DNA from 2 places in the Micromonospora sp. DT227 genome. Region 1 is predicted to be linked to the other one. Evidence: riboswitches for the same ligand, from Rfam matches in the RefSeq annotation. Region 1 holds a riboswitch; the other holds the start of a gene.
What was found. A riboswitch is a leader RNA that binds a small molecule or an ion and turns the genes downstream of it on or off. The one in region 1 is predicted to bind glycine.

Region 1 (7,540 bases):
CAGGTCGAACTCGGTGCGCGTCAGGGCAAGGGGTTGACCCCCGACAGTCACGCTGCGTCCGGCCACGTCGATGCACAGGTCACCCACCACGGTCGGCCGCGGGGGTGACGCGGCCGGAATACGGCGAAGCAGGGCCGAGAGGCACGCATCCACCACCGAAGCCAGGCAGGGCTTCGGTAGGTAGCTCTCAGCTCCGGCGCGCAACGCCTGCACGATCTCGTCGTCACCGCGGCCGGTCGAATGAACCACCACCGGGCGCCGCGAGCTGATGCACAAGAGCCGCATCAGCAGCAGACCGTCGACCGCCGGGGAGAAAGGATCCACCAGCACGACGTCCGGCCGCTGGTGCGTGTGGCAGGCCAGGTCGGACAGCGCTCGTCCGGTCTCGTGCAGGGCGAGGTCGGTGACGATGTGTCCGTACAGAGCCAGGTCGTCGCTGAGCGAACGCCGGTGAGAGGCATTTTCGTCGATCAGCAGGATATTGGCCATCTTTGCCGCCCGGTGTCGCGTTGGTTAACACCTCGCACGATGACATGAACACCCGGGCCGCTTTCATCGTGCGGCCCCATAGGCTTCAGTGATCGATCTGGTGGCAACCGCGGCGCCGCCTCGGTACCAAAGCCCCTTGTAAGCCGGCAGCCCGGCCAACCTGACCGATGGCTGTGGCGTCGTTGTGGCCCCCCGAGCGTCCTGGCTAGCGTCCGACCACCCAAGCATCCATCGAAACATCTGAGCGTCTTCGGTGGATCGCACGCCCGCTCGACCCCCTGAGGAGAGTGCGTGTCCAGAACACCTGTGCGCCGGACCATGGCCAGGATGTGCAGCGTGACTATCGCGCTGGCACTCGCCTGCGGCATGACGGCGGCACCAGCCACCGCGAGCCCCGCGTCCCCATCGTCCGCGCGACAGTCCGCCAAAGCCGACGCGGCCCCTCCGGCGGCCTCCCACGCAGCCATACGGAGCAACGGCCTCAACGACCATGTGAGCAGGCAGCCGCTTCCGGTGAACAAGCGGGCACCGCAGCCGGCGGCGAAGGACGCCACCCGCGTCGACTACGACCGGCCGGCGACCCCTCAGCGCCGGGCGCGACCGTCGGACAGCTCCCGCCTGGCCGCCGCCACGTGCAACTCCACCGACTTCACCAGCCGCACCGGATCCGCGCTGGTGACCCAGATCAAGGCTTCCACCGTCGACTGCGTCAACAGCCTGTTCAGCCTCACCGGAACTGACGCCTACAACGCCTTCCGCGAGGCGCAGATGGCCAGTGTCGCCTACGCGGTTCGCGACGGCGCCGCCAGCTACCCCGGGAACTCCTCCACGGGCATGACGCAACTCGTCCTCTACCTGCGCGCCGGCTACTACGTGCAGTGGTACGACAGCAGCGTCGGCGCCTACGGGTCGCAGCTGCAGACCGCGATCCGGTCGGGTCTCGACGCCTTCTTCGCCTCGTCGCACGCCTGGGACGTCACTGACGCCAACGGTGAGGTGCTGGCGGAGGCCGTGACTCTCATCGACAGCGCCCAGGAGAACGCGCGCTACCTCTACGTCATCAACCGACTGCTGACCGGCTTCAACTCGTCGTACCTCGCGTCGTGGTACATGCGCAACGCGGTGAACAACGTCTACACCGTGCTCTTCCGCGGCCACCAGGTGCCCGCATTCGTCTCGGCGGTGCAGGCCGACCCGACCGTGCTGAACAACCTGTACAACTTCGCCAATGGGCACCTGGACCTACTGGGCACCGACAACGGCTTCCTGACCTCGAACGCGGGTCGGGAACTCGCCCGGTTCCTGCAGGAGGCCGCGCTGCAGTCCACCGTGCGCCCGAAGGCATCGGCCCTGCTCTCGCGCAGCAGCATCACCGGCCCCACCGCGCCACTCTGGGTGGGCGTCGCGGAGATGACCCAGTACTACGACGTCGCCAACTGCTCCTACTACGGCACGTGCAACCTGTCGCAGCGGTTGACCAACTCTGTGCTGACGATCAACTACACCTGCAGCGCCTCGATCCGCATCCTGGCGCAGGACATGACCGCCGCCGAGCTGAGCCAGTCCTGCGACAGCCTCAAGGGCCAGGACGCCTACTTCCACAGCGTCGTGACGGACAGCGGCCCGGTGACGGGTGACGTCAACTCCGACATCGAGGTCGTCGTCTTCGACTCCACCACCGACTATCAGACCTACGCCGGCGCCATCTACGGCATCGACACCAACAACGGTGGCATGTACCTGGAGGGGAACCCCTCGGATGCCAACAACCAGGCCCGCTTCATCGCCTACGAGGCGGAGTGGGTCCGGCCGACCTTCCAGATCTGGAACCTCAACCACGAGTACACCCACTACCTCGATGGTCGGTTCGACATGTACGGCGACTTCAACGCGAACGTCACCACCCCCACCGTCTGGTGGATCGAAGGCTTCGCCGAATACATCTCGTACTCGTACCGCAACGTCACGTACACCGACGCGCAGACCCAGGCCGGCTACCACACCTACCCGCTGCGCACACTGTTCGACACCACGTACAGCAACGACCAGACCCGTATCTACAACTGGGGCTACCTGGCGGCCCGGTACATGCTCCAGTCGCATCGCTCGGACATGACGACCGTCCTCGGCTACTACCGATCAGGCGCCTACAGCGCCGCGCGCACCTACCTGACCAACACCATCGGTACGCGTTACGACGCGGACTTCTACGCCTGGCTGACCCGCTGCGCGACCGGTGACTGCGGAGGCAGCACCCCGCCCCCCACCAACCAGCCGCCGTCCGCCGCGTTCACCGTGACGAAGAGCGGGCTCACCGCGACCTTCACTGACCAGTCCACCGACAGCGACGGCAGCATCGCCTCCCGGAAGTGGAACTTCGGTGACGGCACCACCTCGACGGCGACGAACCCGAGCAAGACCTACGCCGCGGCCGGCAGCTACACCGTCTCGTTGACGGTCACCGACAACCAGGGGGCGACCGGAACGACCACGCAGACTGTCTCGGTCACTTCCGGCGGCGGAAGCACCCTGCCGGAGTGCACCGCGGCGGACACCCGCGTACTGGACCGCAACTGTCAGCGCAGCGTTCGCGCCGCGACGGCCGGCAACTACGATTACCTGTACATCTACTTGCCGTCGGGCGTGTCGAGCCTGACGATCAACGCGGCCGGTGGCAGCGGCAACTGCGACCTCTACTACAGCTCCTCCAGCTGGGCGACGACCAGCAACTACACCCGATCCTCGACCGGCGCCGGCAACGCCGGGTCCCTGACCATCACCAACCCGCCCGCCGGATACAACTTCATCAGCCTGTACGGCAAGACGTCCTGCTCGGGAGTGACCGTCAGCACCCGCTACTGACGGGTGCCGTATCGACCACGAGCGACGCGCCGCCCGGCTCCTGACGGGCGGCGCGTCCGTGCTCCGCCAGCTCCGAGCTCGCCGCGAGGGGTCGATCGGCGCGGCGGGCGGCATAATCCGTGCTCATGGGCATCGACGTGCGGCACCTGCGGGCGATCAGTGTTGTGGCCGAGGTAGGGAGCGTGACCGGGGCTGCCGCCCGGCTGGGCCTGTCCCAGCCGGCACTGACCGCCCAGCTGCACCGGATCGAAGAGATGGTGGGTGGCCCGCTCTTCGTCCGCAGCCGCACCGGCATGCAACCCACCGAACTCGGCAAGCAGGTGCTCAGCCGGGCACGCGTGGTGCTCGCCGAGGTGGACGCGCTCGTTGACGACTTCGGGGACAAGCGTCGCGCCTCGGACCTGTTCCGACTCGGCACCGTCCACCTCGCCTGCGCGAGCAGTCTGGTCCGACGGGTCACGGAGACGTTCCCCGACGCAGAGATCGGACTGCAGATCGAACCGTCGTCACGACTGCTGGTGGAGGCGGTCACACACGGTCAGTTGGACGCTGCCCTGGTCGGCATCCTGGAAGGCTTCGACCTGCCGATTGGCCCGACCGTTGCCAGTCGCACGCTGGTACCGCGGCACCCCATCTTCGTCGCGCTGGCAGCGACGCACCGCCACGCGCAGCGCGACACGGTCCGGTTGGCCGACCTCAGCGACGAGTCGTGGGTCTGCCCGCCCGGTCCCGACGATGGCTCGCTGGCCTCCCTGCGCCGCGCGTGCCGGGCCGCCGGCTTCGAACCGAGGATCCGCTACGAGGCACCCAGTGGCGCAGCCCACCCTCTCGTGGCAGCCGGCGACGGTGTCCGGCTGGTCGACCCGACCTGGGCGCCGGGGCCCGGGACGCGGGTGCTACCGCTGGACGGCGAGCCGCAGGTGGCCAGGCTGGCCGTTATCTGGCGGCGTGACGCGTTCACCAACGAGCAGAGCAGGCACCTGTTCCGGGCGTTCGCCCGCGCCTTTTTGGACCATGTCGACGACAATCCCGGATACGCCCGCTGGTGGCGGGAAAATCCGCACGTCCATCCCCTGGCCGAAGATTGACCGTTCTTTTCCAGCGGCTGTTGACGCGGTCTCCGCCGATCGCCTACTGTCTGTCCGGAATACCGATAACTGAATAGACACCGTTCGAACCTGCGCGGGAGAGACCCGACCATGTGTCGGGCGCCGAAGGAGCAAACTCCCAAGAAACTCTCAGGCCCCATTACCGCGCGGGCTAGGTGGACTCTGGAAAGCAGACGACCTTCGTCTCACCCACGGTGCAAACCGCTGATCAGCGGTGAAGCTCTCAGGTCAATGACAGAGCGGGAGGCAACCGACCGTACGACGCCACGAGCGTCGCGACGAGGAGCGCCTCCATGCATCAGGGTCCGACGACTCTGCTTCACTCACCCCTGCACGCCGTGCACCTGGAGTTCGGGGCCCGGTTCACCGGCTTCGCCGGCTGGTCCATGCCGCTGCGCTACACCAGACAGACCGCCGAGCACCGGGCCGTACGCGAACGCGCCGGCATCTTCGACCTCAGCCACATGGGACAGCTCGAGGTGGTCGGGCCAGAGGCCCCGACGGCGCTGGATTACGCGCTGGTCGGGCACCTGTCCACGGTGCCGCTTGGCGGCGCCCGCTACACCATGCTCTGCGACGACATCGGCGGCGTATTGGACGACCTCGTCGCCTACCGGCTCGCCGCCGACCGGTACCTGCTGATCACCAACGCCGCCAACACCGCAGCCGCGCTGCTCGCGCTCAAGTCCCGCTGCGACAGGTACGAGGCCACCGTCACCGACCACAGCGCCGAACGCGCGATCATCGCCGTGCAGGGCCCCCGTGCCGCCGACAGCCTCGAAGCCCTGATCGGAGCGGAGCCGACCCGGCTCGCCTACCACAGCGCCACCCCCGTCGAGGTCGTCGGCCGCCCGGCGATCATCGCCCGTACCGGATACACCGGCGAGGACGGATTCGAGCTGTTCGCCGGCGCGAGCGACGCGGTCGAACTCTGGCGGGCACTGCTCGCCGTCGGTGCCGGACATGGCATGGTGCCGGCCGGACTCGCCTGTCGCGACACCCTCCGCCTGGAGGCCGGGATGCCGCTGTACGGCTGCGCATTCCACCCCGGCGTCACCCCGTTCGACATCGGCCTGGGCCGGCTGGTGTCCTTCGACAAGACGGGCGACTCAACGAGGAGGTGCTCGCCGACCCGGGTTTGATCGGCGCCGACCCCTATGGCAAGGGCTGGCTGCTGCGGGTGCAGATAAGCGAACTGCCGTCCTTGATGTCGGCCGACGAGTATCGCGTCTTCGCCGACGACGCGCGATAGAGGAACCCCCATGCTGGACTCGGCGGTCTTCCCCGGGCAGCAGGGCGGTCCGCTCGAGCACACGGTCGCCGCCAAGGCGGTGGCATTCCGGATCGCCGCGGGGCGGGAGTTCCGCGAACGGCAACAGAGCGCCCTGATCGGGGCGAGGGTGCTCGCCGACCGGCTCAACGCCGCCGACGTGCACGGCGCCGCGCCCGCCGATGGTCACCTCAGGGCTGCGGATCGGAACCTCTGGGCTTTCGACAGTGCGCCACCCGCGACGCGTCATCGCCGGTCGGACCCACACCCGTATTCAGGAAAGGACGCACCGTGCCGAACAAGCTGCTGCTCAGAGCGACAGGAAGTGACCGCCTACGCCGGATCGTGGAGCATTCCCCGCTCACGCGACCAGTGGTGCGGCGGTTCGTCGCCGGTGAGGAGGAAGACGAGGCCGTCAGCGTGGCCTCGCGGATCGTCGGGGCGGGAATGCAGGTGACGATCGATCATCTGGGGGAAGGCACGACGACGCCGGAGCAGGCGCTCGGCATCCGCGACAACTACCGCCTGCTGCTTGCGTCGCTGGGCCGGGCGAACCTGGCCGCGTCCGCGGAGGTCTCGGTCAAGCTGTCCGCACTCGGCGGCTCGTTGGCCGACGACGGCCAGCATCAGGCGTACCGGCTCACCCGCGACATCTGCGCCGCGGCCGCGGCGGTGGGCTCGAGCGTGACGATCGACATGGAGGACCACACCACCGTCGACATGACGCTCGCCGTCCTCCGCGAACTGCGCACCGAATTTCCGTGGGTGGGGGTGGCCCTGCAGGCGTGCCTGCGTCGCACGGTTGTCGACTGCGTCAAGCTCGCCCACTCCGGCAGCCGGGTCCGCCTGGTGAAGGGCGCCTACGCCGAGCCGGACTCGATGGCGTTCGGCACCAGACGCCAGGTGGACGCGGCGTTCGACCGGTGCCTGCGCATCCTCATGGAAGGAGCCGGGTACCCCATGATCGCCACCCACGACCCGCGCCTGATCGACAGCGCGCTGCACCTCGCTCGCAACGCCGGCCGGGATGCCGCGGACTTCGAGTACCAGATGTTGTACGGCGTTCGGGCCAACGAACAGGCCCGGCTGGCGGGGGAGGGGCACCGTATGCGGGTCTACCTGCCCTACGGGCGCGACTGGTACGGCTACTTCACCCGCCGGTTGGCCGAGAAGCCCGCGAACATGCTCCTGCTGGCCCGCTCCTTCAAGCCCGGTGCCGCGAACTGACGCAGCCGCCGCCGACCACCGTCCTCACATTAGGGAGCAGGCTGCCGTGATCAGTGTTTTCGACCTTTTCAGTGTCGGTATCGGGCCGTCGAGTTCGCACACCGTCGGGCCGATGCGGGCGGCCCGGACGTTCGTGTCGGGGCTCAAGGCCGACGGTCTGCTCGCCGATACCGCCCGGGTGCAGGGGGAGCTCTTCGGTTCGTTGGGCGCGACCGGGCACGGTCACGGCAGTGACCGGGCGGTGCTGCTCGGGCTGGAGGGCGAGGCCCCGGAGACGGTCGACACGGACCGGGTGGGTTCCCGGGTGGCGGAGATCCGTGCCGGGCGGCGGCTGCGTCTGCTGGGTGTGCAGGAGATCGACTTCGACCCGGACCGGGATCTGGTGCTGCACCGCCGGCGGTCGTTGCCGTACCACCCGAACGGGATGACCTTCGCGGCGTACGACGCGGCGGACGGGCAGCTGCGGGCCCGGACGTACTACTCCGTCGGTGGTGGGTTCGTGGTGGACGAGGCGGCGGCCGGGGCGGACCGGATCGTGCCGGACACCACCCGGGTGCCGTACCCGTTCCTGACCGGCGCGGAA
Region 2 (7,540 bases), on a different contig from region 1:
GAGCTGCTCCCCGACGGGCGGACCATCGCCCCGCACCGGGGACCGGCCCGCCACGCCCTCGTCGCCTGAGCCATCACGCAGCGTCAGTGAGCGTACGCGCCGACGAAGCCCGTCGACGCGCCGGCCGGGGCGGCGATCCACCACCGCCCCGGCGTGCACGCCCTCACTCCTCGAACGCCTCCGGCGCGGGACACGAACAGACCAGGTTCCGGTCCCCGTACGCGCCGTCCACGCGCCGCACCGGCGGCCAGTACTTCCCCGCCCGGTCCACCGCCCCCGGATAGGCGCCCACCGACCGCGGGTACGGGTGCGGCCACTCGTCGCCGGACACCATCGCCGCGGTGTGCGGCGCGTTCGACAGCGGACTGTCGCCCGCCGGCCACCGCCCGGACCCCACCTGGTCGATCTCGGCGCGGATGGCGATCATCGCGTCGCAGAACCGGTCCAACTCGGCCAGGTCCTCACTCTCGGTCGGCTCCACCATCAGCGTGCCCGCCACCGGGAACGACATCGTCGGCGCGTGGAAACCGTAGTCGATCAGCCGCTTCGCGACGTCGTCGACGCTCACCCCGGTCGCCTTCGTCAACGGCCGCAGGTCCAGGATGCACTCGTGCGCCACCAGGCCCTTGTTGCCGGCGTACAACACCGGGAAGTGCTCCCGCAGCCGCACCGCCACGTAGTTCGCCGCGAGCACCGCCACCGCGGTGGCCCGCGCCAACCCGTCGGCGCCCATCATCCGCAGGTACGCCCACGGGATCGGCAGGATCCCCGCCGACCCGTACCGGGCCGCGGAGATCGCCGGCCGGCCGTCGACGGACGCGCCGACCGGATCACCGGGCAGAAACGGCGCCAGGTGCGCCCGCACCGCCACCGGACCCACCCCCGGCCCGCCGCCACCGTGCGGAATGCAGAACGTCTTGTGCAGGTTCAGGTGCGACACGTCCGCGCCGAAGCGCCCCGGCTTGGCGAACCCGACAAGCGCGTTGAGGTTCGCCCCGTCGACGTACACCTGACCGCCGGCGTCGTGGACCTTCGCGCACAACTGCGCGATGCCCGTCTCGTACACGCCGTGCGTCGACGGGTACGTCACCATGATCGCCGCCAGGGCGTCCCGATGCTTGTCGATCTTCGCGTCGAGGTCGACGAGGTCGACGTTGCCGTCGGCGTCGCAGCCCACCACGACCACCCGCATGCCGGCCATCACCGCCGACGCGGCGTTCGTGCCGTGCGCCGACGACGGGATCAGACACACGTCCCGGTGCCCCTCACCCCGGTCCCGGTGGTAGGCGCGGATCGCCAGCAGGCCGGCCAGCTCCCCCTGCGACCCGGCGTTGGGCTGCACGCTGACCGCGTCGTAGCCGGTCACCTCCGCCAGCCAACCCTCCAACTGGGCGATCAACTCCCGGTAGCCGACGGTCTGCGCGTCGGGCGCGAACGGGTGCAGGTGCGCGAACTCCGGCCAGGTGACCGGCTCCATCTCGGTGGTGGCGTTGAGCTTCATCGTGCACGACCCCAACGGGATCATGCCCCGGTCCAGGGCGTAGTCGAAATCAGCCAGCCGCCGCAGGTACCGCAGCATCGCCGTCTCCGAGTGGTGACTGCGGAACACCGGATGGGTGAGCACGTCACCGGAGCGGGCCAACCCGTCGGGCAACGCCACCTCCACGTCACCGTCGACACCGTCCACGCCGAACGCCGCCCACACCGCCCGCAGATGCGCGTCGGTGGTCGTCTCGTCGCAGGACACCCCGACCCGGTCGGCGTCCACCAGCCGCAGGTTCACGTTGCGCGCCGCCGCCTCGGCCACCACCTGCGCGGCCCGACCCGGCACCGTCGCGGTGACGGTGTCGAAGAACGCCACGTCCGCGACACCGACGCCGCCGGCACGCAGCCCGGCCGCCAACCGCGCCGCCGCCGCACGGGTACGCCGGGCGATCGCCCGCAACCCGTCCGGGCCGTGATAGACCGCGTACATGCCGGCCATCACCGCCAGCAGCACCTGCGCGGTGCAGATGTTGCTGGTCGCCTTCTCCCGCCGGATGTGCTGCTCACGGGTCTGCAACGCCAACCGGTAGGCGGCATTGCCGTCCGCGTCGCGCGACACCCCGACGAGACGGCCCGGCAACATCCGCTCCAGACCGGCACGCACCGCCAGGTAGCCGGCGTGCGGCCCACCGAACCCCATCGGCACCCCGAACCGCTGGGTGGTGCCGGCGGCGATGTCCACGCCGATCTCCCCCGGCGGGCGCAGCACCATCAACGCCAACAGGTCCGCCGCGACGGTCACCAACGCGCCCACCGCGTGCGCCGCCTCGACCAACGGAGCATGGTCCCGGACCGCCCCGGACGCGCCCGGATACTGCAGGTGCAGGCCGAAGAACTCCGCCGGCAACTCCTCGACGTCGACGTCGACGACCCGCACCTCGATACCGAGCGGCTCGGCGCGACTGGCGATCACCGCGACGGTCTGCGGCAACGCGTCGGCGTCCACCACGTACACCGGGCTCTTGCTCTTCGACGCGCGGCGCGCGAGCGTCATCGCCTCCGCCGCGGCGGTGCCCTCGTCGAGCATCGACGCGTTCGCGGTGGCCAGCCCGGTCAGATCGGTGACCATGGTCTGGAAGTTCAGCAACGCCTCCAGCCGACCCTGGCTGATCTCCGGCTGATACGGCGTGTACGCGGTGTACCAGGCCGGATTCTCCAGCACGTTACGGCGGATCACCGCCGGGGTGTGCGTGCCGTGGTAACCCAGGCCGATCATCGACACGGCCACCGTGTTACGGGCCGCGAGCGCCCGCAACTCGGCCAGCGCCTCCCGCTCCGAGGCCGGCGCCGGCAGGTCCAACGTGCCGTGCCAGCGGATCACCTCGGGGATCGCGGCGTCCATCAGCTCGTCCACGGAGCCGTAGCCGACGGCCTCCAACATGCGGCGCTCGTCGTCCGGGCCGGGGCCGATGTGCCGGTCGGCGAACTGCTCAGCGGTCATGCGCGGCGCTCCTTGTGGGGGCGAGGTCGACGGGTCGGCCTCCCCCTGAGTCACGCTGACGCGCTCCACAGCGCCTGCCCACGTGGTCCTTTTGCCTGAGAGGTTCCGGGGAGAATCTGCCCCTTCGGCGCCGTCGGGTCGACGGTCTCTCCCACGTGGGTGGTACCGGCACCCCCCACGCTACCAGCGGCCGTGTTTCCGGCTCATGTCCCAGGGTGTGATCACACCGGCGCCGGCTCGGCGAACCCGGCGGCCAACGCGGTCAACGTGGCACCCAACGGCGCGTCCAACCGCACCGCCGCGTACCCGTCGCCGCGGGTGACACCCTGGTTGACGATCGCCACCGGAATGCCCCGCTTCGCCGCCCGCAACACGAACCGCCGCCCCGACATCACCGTCAACGACGACCCCAGCACCAGCACCGCCCGGGCCCCCTCCACCAGCGCGAAACAGTCCGCCACCCGCGGTGCCGGCACCGTCTCGCCGAAGAACACCACATCCGGTTTCAGCATGCCCCCGCCGCACACCCCGCAGTCGACGACCCGGAACCCGGCCACCGCCTCGTCCGGCAGTTCCACGTCACCGTCGGGGTTCACGTGCGCCACCCGCGCGTCGAACCCCGGGTTCGCCTCGGTCAACCGCCGGTGCAGCTCGTCACGGCCGGTCAGGTTGCCGCAGTCCAGGCACGTCACCTCGTCGAGCCGGCCGTGCAACTCGATCACACCGGTCGCGCCGGCGGCGGTGTGCAACCCGTCGACGTTCTGCGTGATGATGCCGTCGAGCAGCCCCGCCTGCTGCAACCGGGCCACCGCCCGGTGCCCGTCGTTGGGCGCCGCCCGCGCGATGGTCCGCCACCCGAGGTGGCTACGCGCCCAGTAGCGTCGCCGCGCCTGCGGATCACGGGTGAACGCCTGGTAGGTCATCGGGGTGTGCCGCCGCGCCGCGCCGCTGGGCCCCCGATAGTCCGGAATGCCCGACTCGGTGGACAGGCCGGCGCCGCTGAGCACCACCACACCCCCGCCGGCCAGCAGCCGCGCCAACCCCTCGAACGCATCACTCACCCCACCATGCTGCCTCGCGCACCCCCACCCGCCCACCCCACGCCGCCCACCCCCGGCGTTGATCATGAAGTTGGCGGCGCGATCCGGTCGTTTCTTCGCCGCCAACTTCATGATCAACGATGCTGGTCGCCCGGCGCGGCGACCACCGGCGGGCTAGGTTGAGCACATGCGCGTCGTCATCGCCGGAGGCCACGGAAAGATCGCCAAGCTGCTCGAACGAGACCTCGCCGGACGCGGCGACACCCCCGTCGGGCTGATCCGCAACCCCGACCACGCCGCCGCGCTGCGCGCCGCCGGCGCCGAACCGGTCGTGTGCGACCTGGAACACACCGACGCCGACACACTCGCCCGGCACCTCGCCGACGCCGACGCCGTGGTGTTCGCCGCCGGCGCCGGCCCCGGCAGCGGCGCCGACCGCAAGGACACCGTCGACCGCGGCGCCGCCGTGCTGCTCGCCGACGCCGCCGTCCGCGCCGGCGTCCGCCGCTACCTGCTCGTCTCCTCCATGGGCGTCGACGACCCACCCGCCCCCGACACCGACGACGTGTGGGCCGCCTACCTGCGGGCCAAGAAAGCCGCCGAGGACGACGTCACCGGCCGCGACCTCGACGTCACCGTGCTACGGCCCGGCCGGCTCACCGACGACGAACCCGGCGGCCGGATCACCCTCGCCCGACACGTCCCACCCGGCGCGATCAGCCGCGCCGACGTCGCCCGCGTCCTCCTGGCGCTGCTGGAGACCCCCGGCACCGCCGGGCACACCGTCGAACTCGTCGCCGGCGACACCCCCGTCGCCGACGCCGTCGACGCGCTCACCCGCTGACCCACCACCGGCACACCACGGCCGGCCTCGCCGGTCCGGCCCACCCGCACGGCGGGCCGGACCGGCGCTCACCGCTGGTGACGCGGCAACGCCGGCTGCGGCGCCTCCCGCGTGAGACGCTCCATCGTCCGCGCCAACTGCTCACTGCCGTCGTCGAGATGCCGGGCCGCCGCCCGCATGTGCGACATCATCATCTCGCCGAAGATCCGCAACGCCTCCCGCGTCGCCACCGAATCGTCCACGTCACCACCGGCGGCCCGGCGGTACTCCACCACCGCCCGCTCGGCCTCCTGCTTCGCCTCCTCCGCCGCCGCCCGCAGGTAACTCTCATACTGCGCCCGGGCGTACTCGGCGACCCGACGGGCATAGTCGTGCGCCTGCGCGATGATCTGCTCCGCCTCCCGCTGCGCCGCCGACAGCAGATTCACCTCCTTCGCCGCCGGCCGCACCGGCGCGTCGGCGCTCGGAATCACCCCGTGCCGGTGCAACTCCAGATGGTCGTTGAGCCGCTCGTTCTCCGCCCGCAGATTCGCCACCTGGGCAGCCAGCAGATCCAACTCGTCGGCCACCTGCACCCGGAACCGGTCCACATCGGCCTGCTCATAGCCACGCCTGGTGAACGCCGCCGACCCGAACTCCCACCGCCGCACCCGGTCCGAGGTCAACCGCACCTGCACCGACCCGGACACCTGCTGCGCGTCGTAACCACTGATCGGGGTCGCACTCATCGGACCATCTCCGTTCGCGACTGCGGGGCTCGCAGGACCGGCTCACTCCTCGCGCTCACCGGACCATCTCCGTGGACTCGTCGGCGGCCGTGACGGCACGCCACACCGGCCCGTACCACTGCCTGCCGAAACCCTCGTGGTGCACCTGACCCGACCGGTAACCGGCCCCCGTCAACGCCGCCACCGACTGGCCCACCATCTCGTCGGACCCACACACGTACACGTGCCGCGACCGCCAGTCCCCGTCGGCCAACACCCGATCCACCACCCGCGCCGGCTCACCCGGCCGCACCGGATCCGACCCCGCCACGTACGACACCCGCAACCACGGACACGACGCGGCCACCTTGTCGATCGCCTCGCTGTCGTAGAACTCCAACCTCGACCGCGCCCCCACATACAGGTCCACCCGACGGCCCGACCCCTCCGCCGCGACCTGCTCCACCAACGCCTTCACCGGCGCCCAACCGGTCCCACCGGCCAACAGCAGCAGATCCGACGACCCGGCCAACCGCAACGTCAACCCGTCCCCCACCGGCGCCGCCAGATGGATCTGATCACCCACCGCGCACCCGTACACCAGCCGCGACGACACCGCGCCACCCGGCGCCGCCCGCACATGCAACTCCACCGTGCCGTCCGCACGCGGCGCGTTCGCCGGCGAGTAGTACCGCCACGACCGCACCGCCGGATGCGACACCCCGATCGACTGCCCCGGCACGAACGGCAACAGATACTGCGGCCGCACCGTCAACACCGCCACGTCGAACGTGCGCTGCTCATGGGTCAGCACCTCCGCCACCCACCACGGCGGCGAATGCGCCTCCGCCGCCTGCGCGGCCTCCGTCATCACCCGCGACACCAACCCGTACGCCGCCGCCCAGTCGGCCGCCAGCTCCTCGGACCACCCGTCACCGCAGAAATGCCGCAGCGTCTCCACCAGCGCCTCACCGACCGCCGGGTAATGCTCGGCACGCACCGCGAACTTACGGTGATCCGCGCCCAACTGCCGCAGGAAACCGACCAGCCGATCCACCTGGTCCACGTGCGACACGATGTGCCCCAACGCCGACACCAACCGGTCCCGCTGCCCCGCCATGTTCGTGCCGAACATCTGCCGGGTCTCCGGATGCGCCAGGAACAACGTCGAATAGAAGTAGAGCGGCACCTGGTCACCGTGCGCGGCGACCACCGACCAGCTCTGCCTGAGCCGATCCACGTCCACGCTCAGGCATTCCCCGCCGACACGATCTGATCCCGCACCTGCCCCAACACCACCTGCACGTCGGCGATCACCTCCGCCGGCACACCCAACTCCACCAACGTCGCGCTCAGGTGCTCACCGACCCTCGCGTAGTGCGCCCCCGGAATACCCAACGGCTGATGCGCCTCCGCCAACCCCCGACCCGCGTACTCGTCCGGCCCACCCAGCACCACCGTCAACATCAACGCCAGATGCCGCCGCTGCGCCACCATGTCCACGTCGGCGAAGTAGCCGACCAACTCCCGATCCGCCAACACCCGGTCGTAGAACAGCTCCACCGCCGCCTTCACCGCCGCCGCACCACCGATGCGGTCGTAGTGGGAGATCGGGGTGGCCTCATTCGTCACCGTCATGCTCGGTCCTTCCACCAAGGGGCCCGCGGCGACGCCGCGGCACGGACAACGCCAGTCGACGCGACAACACGCACCGTGACATCGACGCATCAACGACAGTGACGGACCATAGCGCGCCCGCCGCCACCGTTCACGCCTGCCCCAACCCCATCCCGACAACCCTCAACCACGGACAGTCAAAAAACGGCTCCAGGACCCCCATCCGGCCACCCACCGTCTCTTTCGGACACCGCACTGCTACCCATCGCGACCTGCGCACACCCCACCCACCACCGCACTTGTCCCACCCCACCCAGCAGACTCACCCACCGTCACCAAACGAAAG

Region 2: another riboswitch for glycine. It lies ahead of gcvP (aminomethyl-transferring glycine dehydrogenase); the one in region 1 lies ahead of ACLQ2W_RS25645 (glycine cleavage system protein T).

What each region holds. Positions count from the first base shown of each region.
Region 1 covers NZ_JBNCLA010000008.1:226,721-234,260, forward strand. Annotated here, with positions in the region: gene ACLQ2W_RS25630 (response regulator transcription factor) at 1-489, opposite strand, end outside; gene ACLQ2W_RS25635 (collagenase) at 1,003-3,351, shown strand; gene ACLQ2W_RS25640 (LysR family transcriptional regulator) at 3,477-4,439, shown strand; glycine riboswitch at 4,525-4,615, shown strand; glycine riboswitch at 4,616-4,708, shown strand; gene ACLQ2W_RS25645 (glycine cleavage system protein T) at 4,754-5,602, shown strand; gene ACLQ2W_RS25650 (hypothetical protein) at 5,581-5,712, shown strand; gene ACLQ2W_RS25655 (hypothetical protein) at 5,723-6,187, shown strand; gene ACLQ2W_RS25660 (proline dehydrogenase family protein) at 6,073-6,957, shown strand; gene ACLQ2W_RS25665 (L-serine ammonia-lyase) at 7,004-7,540, shown strand, end outside.
Region 2 covers NZ_JBNCLA010000006.1:288,691-296,230, forward strand. Annotated here, with positions in the region: gene ACLQ2W_RS22045 (DUF5999 family protein) at 1-69, shown strand, start outside; gene gcvP (aminomethyl-transferring glycine dehydrogenase) at 164-2,986, opposite strand; glycine riboswitch at 3,060-3,150, opposite strand; gene ACLQ2W_RS22055 (NAD-dependent protein deacetylase) at 3,208-4,047, opposite strand; gene ACLQ2W_RS22060 (NAD(P)H-binding protein) at 4,214-4,870, shown strand; gene ACLQ2W_RS22065 (DivIVA domain-containing protein) at 4,939-5,598, opposite strand; gene ACLQ2W_RS22070 (globin domain-containing protein) at 5,654-6,823, opposite strand; gene ACLQ2W_RS22075 (group I truncated hemoglobin) at 6,826-7,215, opposite strand.